Regions from separate parts of the Nocardioides sp. JCM 18998 genome, predicted to be linked through region 1. Evidence: predicted binding sites of a transcription regulator. Region 1 holds the regulator's gene; the other holds the start of a gene.
The links. Region 1 encodes LexA, which represses DNA repair genes until DNA is damaged. Its sites were predicted from a motif close to TCGAACANNTGTTCGA; they were not measured.
Positions count from the first base shown of each region.

Region 1 (4,408 bases):
CCGCCCCCGGTGCGCGCCTGCTGGCCCGAACCGCTCACCGTCTCGGTCATTGCCTTGTCCCCTTGTCGCGTGAATTTCATCGGTCTCTTGCTGTTGCTGGTGGCCCGGACAGGCACGCTTCCCCACGGCCTGCCCGGGCTGTCTGTGGTGTTATCCCTGAGTGTCAGCCGGCAGGGCTGAGGCTGCGCTCGGCGCGCAGCTTGGCGATCTCGTCCTCGAAGTCGTCCGCCGACTCGAACTGTCGGTAGACGGAGGCGAACCGCAGGTACGCGACCTGGTCGAGCGTGCTCAGCGGCGCGAGGATGGCCATGCCGACCTCGTGCGCGGGCACCTCGGCGTAGCCGCTCGTACGGAGCGTGTTCTCGACCTCCTGGCCCAGGCAGGCCAGCTGGTCCTCGGTGACCGGGCGGCCCTTGCAGGCCTTGCGGACGCCGGCGACCGCCTTGTCGCGGTTGAACGGCTCGGTCGCACCGGAGCGCTTGAGCACGGTCAGCTGCATCAGCTCGACGGTGGTGAACCGCTTCTCGCAGCCCTGGCACTGACGACGCCGGCGGATCGAGCCGCCGTCCTCGGCCACCCGGGAGTCGAGGACCTTCGTGTCGTTGTGCCGGCAGTAGGGGCAGTGCATGACGGTCCTCCTTCCTCGGGTGGTCTCTGCATCGTTCATGGGGCTCGCCGGTGTGGATCCCCCTGTGGAGGAAGCCGCCCCGACTGTGGAGAACGCGTCGCGATCTGTGCAACGAGCACGCACAAATGTGAACTAGATGTGGATAACTACATCCGTGTAACTACTAGATGTAGTGGTGACTCTATGCCCCGGCCGCAAGGCATGCAAGTGCTCCGGCGCGGCGCGCCGCGAGACCTCGGCGTGTCGCGCTCAAGGGGCGCCAAAGCGCCCCATCTCAGGAGAGAATGTGGCGCGTGGGGCAGCAGAACAGTGGCAAGCGCAAGGGCAGCCGGAGGGCGGCTCGGCCGCCGCGACGGTTCCGCAGGGACGTCTTCGCGCTGGCGCTCGGCGTCACGGTGGCGCTGATCGCGTGGGGCTATCTGGTCTATGCCGCGATCGACTTCGGTGGCGATGCACGCGACGGCGACGGCGCGTCGTGGCTCTTCCTGCTGCTGGCCGCGATCGGAGCCGCGGCGTGCCTCTTCGTCGCGCTGCTGCTGGGCGCCCGGGCACTCCGGGCGCTGGCGAGCGCTCCCGTCAGTTCGGGATACGCAGAGTCTGACCAGCCGACAGGCTCGCACCAGCGAGGCCATTGATCTTCTCGATGTGATCGATCATCGCGCGGACGTCGCCGTCGTCGGAGGCCGCCGACGCGAGGTCCCACAGCGTGTCGCCGGGGGCGACGACCACGGAGTGGGTCGACTCCGGGGCACCGGCCTGCGAGGCGGCGCCGGCGCCGTTGGAGATGAGCAGGCCGACGCCGAGCAGCGCGATCAGGCCGACGACGAAGACGACCACGCGACCGCGTCGGGTGAGCCGCAGCGTCGAGCCCTGACGCGGCGCGCGGGCCGCAGTCGCCGGGCGGACCGCTCGGACGTCGGTCGTACGCGGCGTCTCGAACAGCTGGTCGAGGGTCATCGAGCTCATGTCAGTCTCCTGGGGAAGGCGGGACTTGGTGTGTCCGAGACGATGTCTAACCGCGACCACTGACAGTTTTCGGTGGAGCGACCATCAGCGGCTTTCGATCAGACGTTCGATCGAACACATGAGCGAGAGTAGAACAAAGGTTCGAACTCGTTCAAGTGTTCGAACGAGATTTCTTGTGCCGTCTCGCGACACGCCGGATCGAACATCTGTTTGAATCCACCCGGGCGCGGCACTACCGTGAGACGCATGACCTCCAAGGAGCAGAGCAACCTGGCTGAGCTGCCCGACGGCCCGCCGGATGCGACCGGCCTCACCTACCGCCAGCAGCGCATCCTCGGTCACCTGCGCGACTGCATCGAGCAGCGCGGCTATCCGCCGAGCATGCGCGAGATCGGCACCGCGGTGGGCCTGACCTCGACCAGCTCGGTCGCCCATCAGCTCAAGGTCCTCGAGCAGAAGGGGTTCATCAAGCGCGACCCCCATCGCCCGCGCGCTCTCGAGGTCTTCCTGCCCGAGGTGCTCAAGGCCCGCAAGGCGATCAGCGGCGCCGAGGAGGTCGACTACGACGAGACCGGCATCGGCGACAGCCGCCCCGAGGCGCACTACGTCCCGCTGGTCGGCACCATCGCCGCGGGCGCACCGATCCTGGCCGAGGAGCAGACCGAGGCGGTCTTCCCCCTGCCGCGCGAGCTCGTCGGCGACGGCCAGCTGTTCCTGCTCAAGGTCAAGGGCGACTCGATGATCGAGGCGGCGATCTGCGACGGCGACTACATCGTCATCCAGCAGGCGCAGACCGCGAACAACGGCGACTTCGTGGCCGCGATGCTCGACGGCGAGGCGACCGTCAAGGAGTTCCGCCGCAAGGACGGCAAGCTCTGGCTGCTCCCCCACAACTCCGCGCTCGAGCCGATCGACGGGACCAATGCCACGATCCTGGGCAAGGTCACCGCCGTGCTACGCAGCCTGTGAAGGCGACCTCGGCATAATATCGGTGGGATCGGGCACGCCCGATCCCACCGTTTTTCTCAGGAGGCACCCGCGTGCAGGAGAACGTCATCGCCGGCGATGAGGCGATCCTCGCCCCGCCGACGGGGCGTCGCACCATCCGCCAGCGCCTCTCCACCGTCGGCGCCGGCCTGCGCGAGCTCCTGCTCATCTCGGCGCTCTACGTCGGCTACACCCTCTCGCGCCGGCTCGCCAGCGACGCCCGCGAGCCGGCGATCCACCGCGCGAAGGAGCTGCTCCGGATCGAGCGGGCCGTACGGCTCAACTGGGAACACCCGATCAACGACTTCTTCGTGCGCCACGACACGATCGGCCTGCTCGCCTCGTTCTGGTACGCCACCGCGCACTACATCATCACGCTCTCGGTGCTGGTCTGGCTCTACTTCAAGGGGCGCGACGCCTACATCCCCGCCCGTCGTGCGCTGCTCGTCACGACCGTCCTGGCGCTGACCCTCTACCTCATGCTGCCGACCGCGCCGCCGCGCTTCCTCGACGGCTACGCCGACGTGCTCGCCCTCCACTCCGACCAGGGTTGGTGGGGCTCCGACGCCTCCGCGCCCAAGGGTCTGGGCCACCTCACCAACGAGCTGGCGGCCTTCCCGTCTCTGCACGCGGGCTGGTCGCTGTGGTGCGCGATGGTGCTGCAACGACACGCCCGGTGGCGGATCGTCAAGATCCTCGGGTGGGCCGGCGCCTTCATCACGGCGGCTACCGTGATCGGTACGGGCAACCACTGGGTGCTCGACGTCCTGGTCGGCTGGATGGTGACCATCGCCGGCGTCGTGGCGGTTTGGGAGCTGACACCTAAACTGCCGGAGTGACGCGCGCCCTCCCCTCCTCCGCCGCCGCCCTGACCACCCTCGTGGTCGTGGTGGCGTCGCTGCTGTCCGTGTCCGTTGCGACCCCCGCTCAGGCGGAGCGCGGATCGGCGGTACGGCTACCGGCGGCGAGCGCGCTCGGCGACTCCGACGGCGATGCGCCGGGCGATGCGTCGATGTACCTGCGCCGGATCGCGCTGACCAAGAGCTCGCTGCGCGGCGCCGCCCGCAAGCGGGCCGAGGCCCAGGTCGCCCGCCCCAAGCTCGCCGGTGAGCGGATCGTCTGCTCCACCACCCACCCGATCTGCGTGCACTACGCGAGCGCGGGCGTCGACGCCCCCAAGGCGGGCGGCCCGATCACCCCACAGGTCGTGCTCAGCAACCTCGATCACATCTACTCGATCTACCAGAGCTCCGGCTACCGGATGCCCGAGGCCGACCACACCACCGGCGGTGGCACCACCCAGATCAACGGTGCGCCGGTGCCCGTCGACGACGTGGACATCTACCTGGCCAACATCGGTGATCAGGGCTACTACGGCTACTGCGCGCCCGAGCCGCTCGCCAGCGCGCCGTCCGCTCACCACACGCCGGCGTACTGCGTCCTCGACAACGACTACGCCGAGTTCCCGCACGGGACGCCGCTGTCCAACCTCCAGGTGACCGCCGCGCACGAGTTCTTCCACGCGGTGCAGTTCGCCTACGACGCGACCGAGGACCCGTGGTTCATGGAGTCCACCGCGGTGTGGATGGAGGACCAGGTCTTCGACAACATCAACGACAACATCCAGTACCTGCCATACGGGCCGCTGGGGAGGCCGTCGACCTCGCTCGACAAGAACACCACCTTCGGGGTGTACGGCGGCTGGATCTTCTTCCGCTGGGTCAGCGAGCATCACCCCCAGCTGGTCGGCCAGCTGCCCGGCATCATCCTGTCGATGTGGCAGCGCGCCGCGTCGGGCGCGCACGACCGCTACTCGCTCCAGGCCGT
Region 1 is NZ_AP043886.1:635,769-640,176, forward strand. Features, by position in the region: gene ACZ5L9_RS03015 (vitamin B12-dependent ribonucleotide reductase) at 1-50, opposite strand, end outside; gene nrdR (transcriptional regulator NrdR) at 164-628, opposite strand; gene ACZ5L9_RS03025 (hypothetical protein) at 922-1,263, shown strand; gene ACZ5L9_RS03030 (LysM peptidoglycan-binding domain-containing protein) at 1,205-1,594, opposite strand; gene lexA (transcriptional repressor LexA) at 1,841-2,563, shown strand; gene ACZ5L9_RS03040 (phosphatase PAP2 family protein) at 2,635-3,420, shown strand; gene ACZ5L9_RS03045 (MXAN_6640 family putative metalloprotease) at 3,417-4,408, shown strand, end outside.

Region 2 (4,408 bases), 1.1 Mb from region 1:
CCGCTCCTGGGCGAGCGCCGCGCCCAGCCGGGCCGCACCGGCGAAGTAGGAGTTCATCGTGCCGATCGTCAGCAGCAGCGCGACGACGGTCATCACGGGCCGGGCGACGCCGCCGATGCCGACCACCAGGAGGGCGGAGAGCGGCGCCCTGCCGGGGTCGCCGCCGAGCACGGCCGTGGTCGCGAAGGCGACGCCCAGATAGAGCACCGCGACGATCGCGAGCGTGGCGGCCGCTGCCCGGGGGATGTCACGAGCCGGATGGGCGTACTCCCCGGAGACCGACGCCATGATCTCCCACCCGGCGAACGCCCAGACGAGGGCACCGGCGGCTGCCACGACGCCATGGAAGCCGTGCGGCGCGAAGGGGTGGAGGTTGCTCGCCCGGGCATGCGGCAGCGCGATCAGCACCGTCACCGCGAGCACCGCCGCGAGCACGATCGCGATGGCCAGCTGGACCCGCGCCGACAGCCTGATCCCGAACCAGTTGAGGGTCGTGACGATCAGGATGATCCCGGCCGCGACGGCCAGGGTCGTGCCGCGTCCCCGGCCGAGGTAGTCGGCGACGTACTCGCCGGCGAATCCGGCCGCCACCGGTGCGCCGATGCCGATGGTCAGGAAGAAGGCGCACCCGAGCGCGGTGGCGGCGTGGTCGCCGAAGGCGAGGCGGGCGTAGGTGGTCACCCCGCCGCCGCCCGGGTAGCGGGCGCCGAGAGCGGCGAAGGTCGCCGCGAGCGGGATCGAGACCAGCAGCAGCGAGGCCCACGCCAGGAGCGAGGCCGGGCCCGCCTTGGTCGCGGCGATCGCGGGCAGCGAGATCACGCCGGTGCCCAGCACCGCCCCGAGCGTGAGCGCCGTGCCCTGCAGAACGGAGATGCCGGGCCGCGATCCAGTCATGTCGCGAACGCTAGCGCCGACCCCTGACAAATCCGTTGGTGCCTCGTGCGAGAGTTTTCTGCATGAGCGAACCCGCCATCGAGCCGGACACCAAGGACTGGACCTGGGTCCTCGACGAGGCCTGCCCCGAGTGCGGCTTCGAGGCGCAACGCGTCACCGTCGATCGGCTCGCGCCGATCCTGCGCGACAACGCCACGGCATGGGAGCGGGTGCTCGCCGATGCGTCCGCGCGCGTACGACCGCGCGACGGTGTGTGGTCGCCGCTCGAGTACGGCGCGCACGTACGCGACGTCCACCTCGTCTTCGCGGAGCGGGTGCGCCTGATGCTGGCCGAGGATGAGCCGACCTTCGCCAACTGGGACCAGGACGAGACGGCGATCGAGAAGCGCTACGACCGCAGCGACCCGCAGGTCGTCTCCGAGGAGCTGCTCGACGCCGCCGCGAAGGTGGCTGACCTCTACGACACCGTGCCGCCCGGCGCATGGGGGCGGCGCGGGCTGCGCTCCAACGGCAGCGAGTTCACCGTCGAGACGCTCGGCCGCTATCACCTCCATGACGTGGTCCACCACGCGTGGGACGTCACCGGCGTCCGCTGGACCGGCTGATGCGCCACACCGAGTTCTGGCGCCGGATGGAGGAGGCCCTCGGTGCGGGCTATGCCGAGGTCTGGGCCTCGCAGTTCGTCCTCGCCGACCTCGGGGGCCGCACGGCCGCCGAGGCACTCGCCGACGGCTACGCGGCCAAAGAGGTCTGGGAGGCCGTGTGGGCCGCCCGTGAGCTCCCCGCCCACCTGCGCTGAGAAATCGGGACAGGTCGCGACACGCCGCGGCATCACCTTGGATCGAACATCTGTTCGGGTTAGATTTCTTCCACAGGTGACGCTGTGAGCAGCCTTTTCCACAGGCGCCGACACCAAACTGTCGGTGGCTCCGCCTAGCGTCCAGCCTTGATGACGAAGACGCGAGGAAAAGTGGCAAAGACGGCGGGCCAGAAGGCCCCTCAGGGAAGGACCATCATGGCTGGTGGAGACCGCGAGAAGGCTCTTGAGCTGGCGCTCGCAGGCATCGAGAAGCAGTACGGCAAGGGCTCGGTCATGCGACTGGGCGATGACACCCGGGCTCCGCTCGAGGTGATCCCGACCGGCGCGATCGCGCTCGACGTGGCCCTCGGCCTCGGCGGGCTCCCGCGAGGTCGCGTCGTGGAGATCTACGGCCCGGAGTCCTCCGGTAAGACGACGGTCGCGCTGCACGCCGTCGCCAGTGCTCAGCGCGCCGGCGGCATCGTCGCCTTCATCGACGCCGAGCACGCGCTCGACCCCGACTACGCCAAGGCGCTCGGCGTCGACACCGACGCCCTGCTGGTGAGCCAGCCCGACTCCGGTGAGCAGGCGCTCGAGATCGCCGACATGCTGGTCCGCTCGGGTGCGCTCGACCTGATCGTCATCGACTCGGTCGCCGCGCTCGTGCCGCGTGCCGAGATCGAGGGTGAGATGGGTGACAGCCACGTCGGCCTGCAGGCCCGCCTCATGTCGCAGGCGCTGCGCAAGATGACCGGTGCGCTCAACCAGTCCAAGACGACGGCGATCTTCATCAACCAGCTGCGCGAGAAGATCGGCGTCATGTTCGGCTCGCCCGAGACCACCACCGGTGGTCGCGCGCTGAAGTTCTACGCGTCGGTCCGCCTCGACGTCCGCCGCATCGAGACGCTCAAGGACGGCACCGACATGGTCGGCAACCGCACCCGCGTCAAGGTGGTCAAGAACAAGGTCGCCCCGCCGTTCAAGCAGGCGGAGTTCGACATCATGTACGGCAAGGGCATCTCCCGCGAGGGCGGCCTGATCGATGTCGGGGTCGAGGCCGGCCTCGTCCGCAAGGCCGGTGCCTGGTTCACCTACGAGGGCGACCAGCTCGGCCAGGGCAAGGAGAACGCCCGCAACTTCCTCAAGGACAACCCCGACCTCGCCAACGAGCTCGAGAAGAAGATCCTCGAGAAGCTCGGCGTGGGCGCCACCGTCGACGAGGCCCCGCTGGCCGAGCCGATCGGTGTCGACGACTTCTGATCCCCGAGCAGACGGTGTCAGTGACTGACCCGTGGGCGGCCGGGAATCCGCCCGACTGGCTCGGTGACGTCTCGGTCGGGGTGGACGCGTGGACGCGTCGCGCCCCGACCGAGACGGCGGAGCCGTTCGCGCGCGTCTCCGAGCGCTCGCAGCGTCGGGGCTCCACGGGCCGTCGGCGACAGCGCACAGGCGATGGCGGCCCATCCGAGCCGCTCGACGAGGTGGCCAGCGGCCCCGATGCCGATCCCGAGTCGGTGGCGCGCAAGATCCTCCTCGATCAACTCACCGGTCAGGCCCGCACCCGCAAGGAGCTCGCGGACAGGCTGGCCAAGAAGCTGGTCCCGCAAGAGATCGCCGACCGGCTGCTCGATCGGTTCGAGGAGGTCGGCCTGATCGACGACGCCGCCTTCGCGCGGCTGTGGGTCGACAGCCGGCAGTCGGGCAAGGGACTCGCCCGGCGAGCCCTCGCCCAGGAGCTGCGTCGCAAGGGCGTTGCCGACGAGGTGGCCCGCGAGGCGCTCGACGAGGTCGACCCCGAGGACGAGGAGTCAGCGGCCCGCGAGCTGGTGGCCAAGCGGATCCGCTCGCTCGGGCGCTTCGACGAGGTCACCCAGACTCGTCGGCTCGTCGGGATGCTCGCCCGCAAGGGCTACCCGCCGGGGATGGCGATGAGCGTCGTACGCGAGGCCGTGCGGGCGGCCGCGGAGGACGACGAGGACGCGTTCTCGGATGACCTGCCAGAATCCGACGTGTGACTGTCACGAAGCTGGCCCGTGCTCTGCGTCTCAAGCCGGGCGCGGTCGACCTGTCCGACTACTCGACCGATGCCACGCCCGCCATCAAAGGTGGGCGCAAGCAGGGGGAGCGGGAGCTCCAGGAGCTCGGCGAGGAGCTCCTCGATCTCCAGTCCAAGCTCTTCGCGCTCGGCAAGAGCGGAGATCGCCGACGCCTCCTCCTCGTCCTGCAGGGGATGGACACCTCCGGCAAGGGCGGCGTCCTGGTCCACACCGTCGGCCTGATGGACCCGCAGGGTCTACGGATCACCTCCTTCAAGGCGCCGACCGAGGAGGAGCGAGAGCACGACTTCCTGTGGCGCATCGAGAAGGTCGTTCCCGGTGCCGGCTACGTCGGCGTCTTCGACCGGTCCCACTACGAGGACGTCCTCATCGGCCGGGTCCGCGAGCTCGCCACGCCTCCCGAGATCGAACGCCGCTACGACGCCATCAACGAGTTCGAGAAGCGTCTCGTCGACGACGGCACCGTGATCGTGAAGTGCATGCTGCACATCTCACCCGAGGAGCAGCTGCAGCGCCTCCAGCGCCGCCTCGACGATTCCAGCAAGTACTGGAAGTACAACGCCGGCGACCTCGACGAGCGTCAGCTCTGGGCCGACTACACCCGGGCGTACGAGATCGCGCTCGAGCGCACCGACACCGAGCACGCGCCGTGGTTCGT
Region 2 is NZ_AP043886.1:3,900,099-3,904,506, reverse strand. Features, by position in the region: gene ACZ5L9_RS18430 (APC family permease) at 1-894, opposite strand, end outside; gene ACZ5L9_RS18425 (DinB family protein) at 957-1,499, shown strand; gene ACZ5L9_RS18420 (DUF3046 domain-containing protein) at 1,499-1,693, shown strand; gene recA (recombinase RecA) at 1,910-2,953, shown strand; gene ACZ5L9_RS18410 (regulatory protein RecX) at 2,974-3,708, shown strand; gene ACZ5L9_RS18405 (PPK2 family polyphosphate kinase) at 3,705-4,408, shown strand, end outside.
Region 2: recA (recombinase RecA) is a predicted target of LexA. The motif match lies at 1,736-1,751, and genes of this name have one in related genera.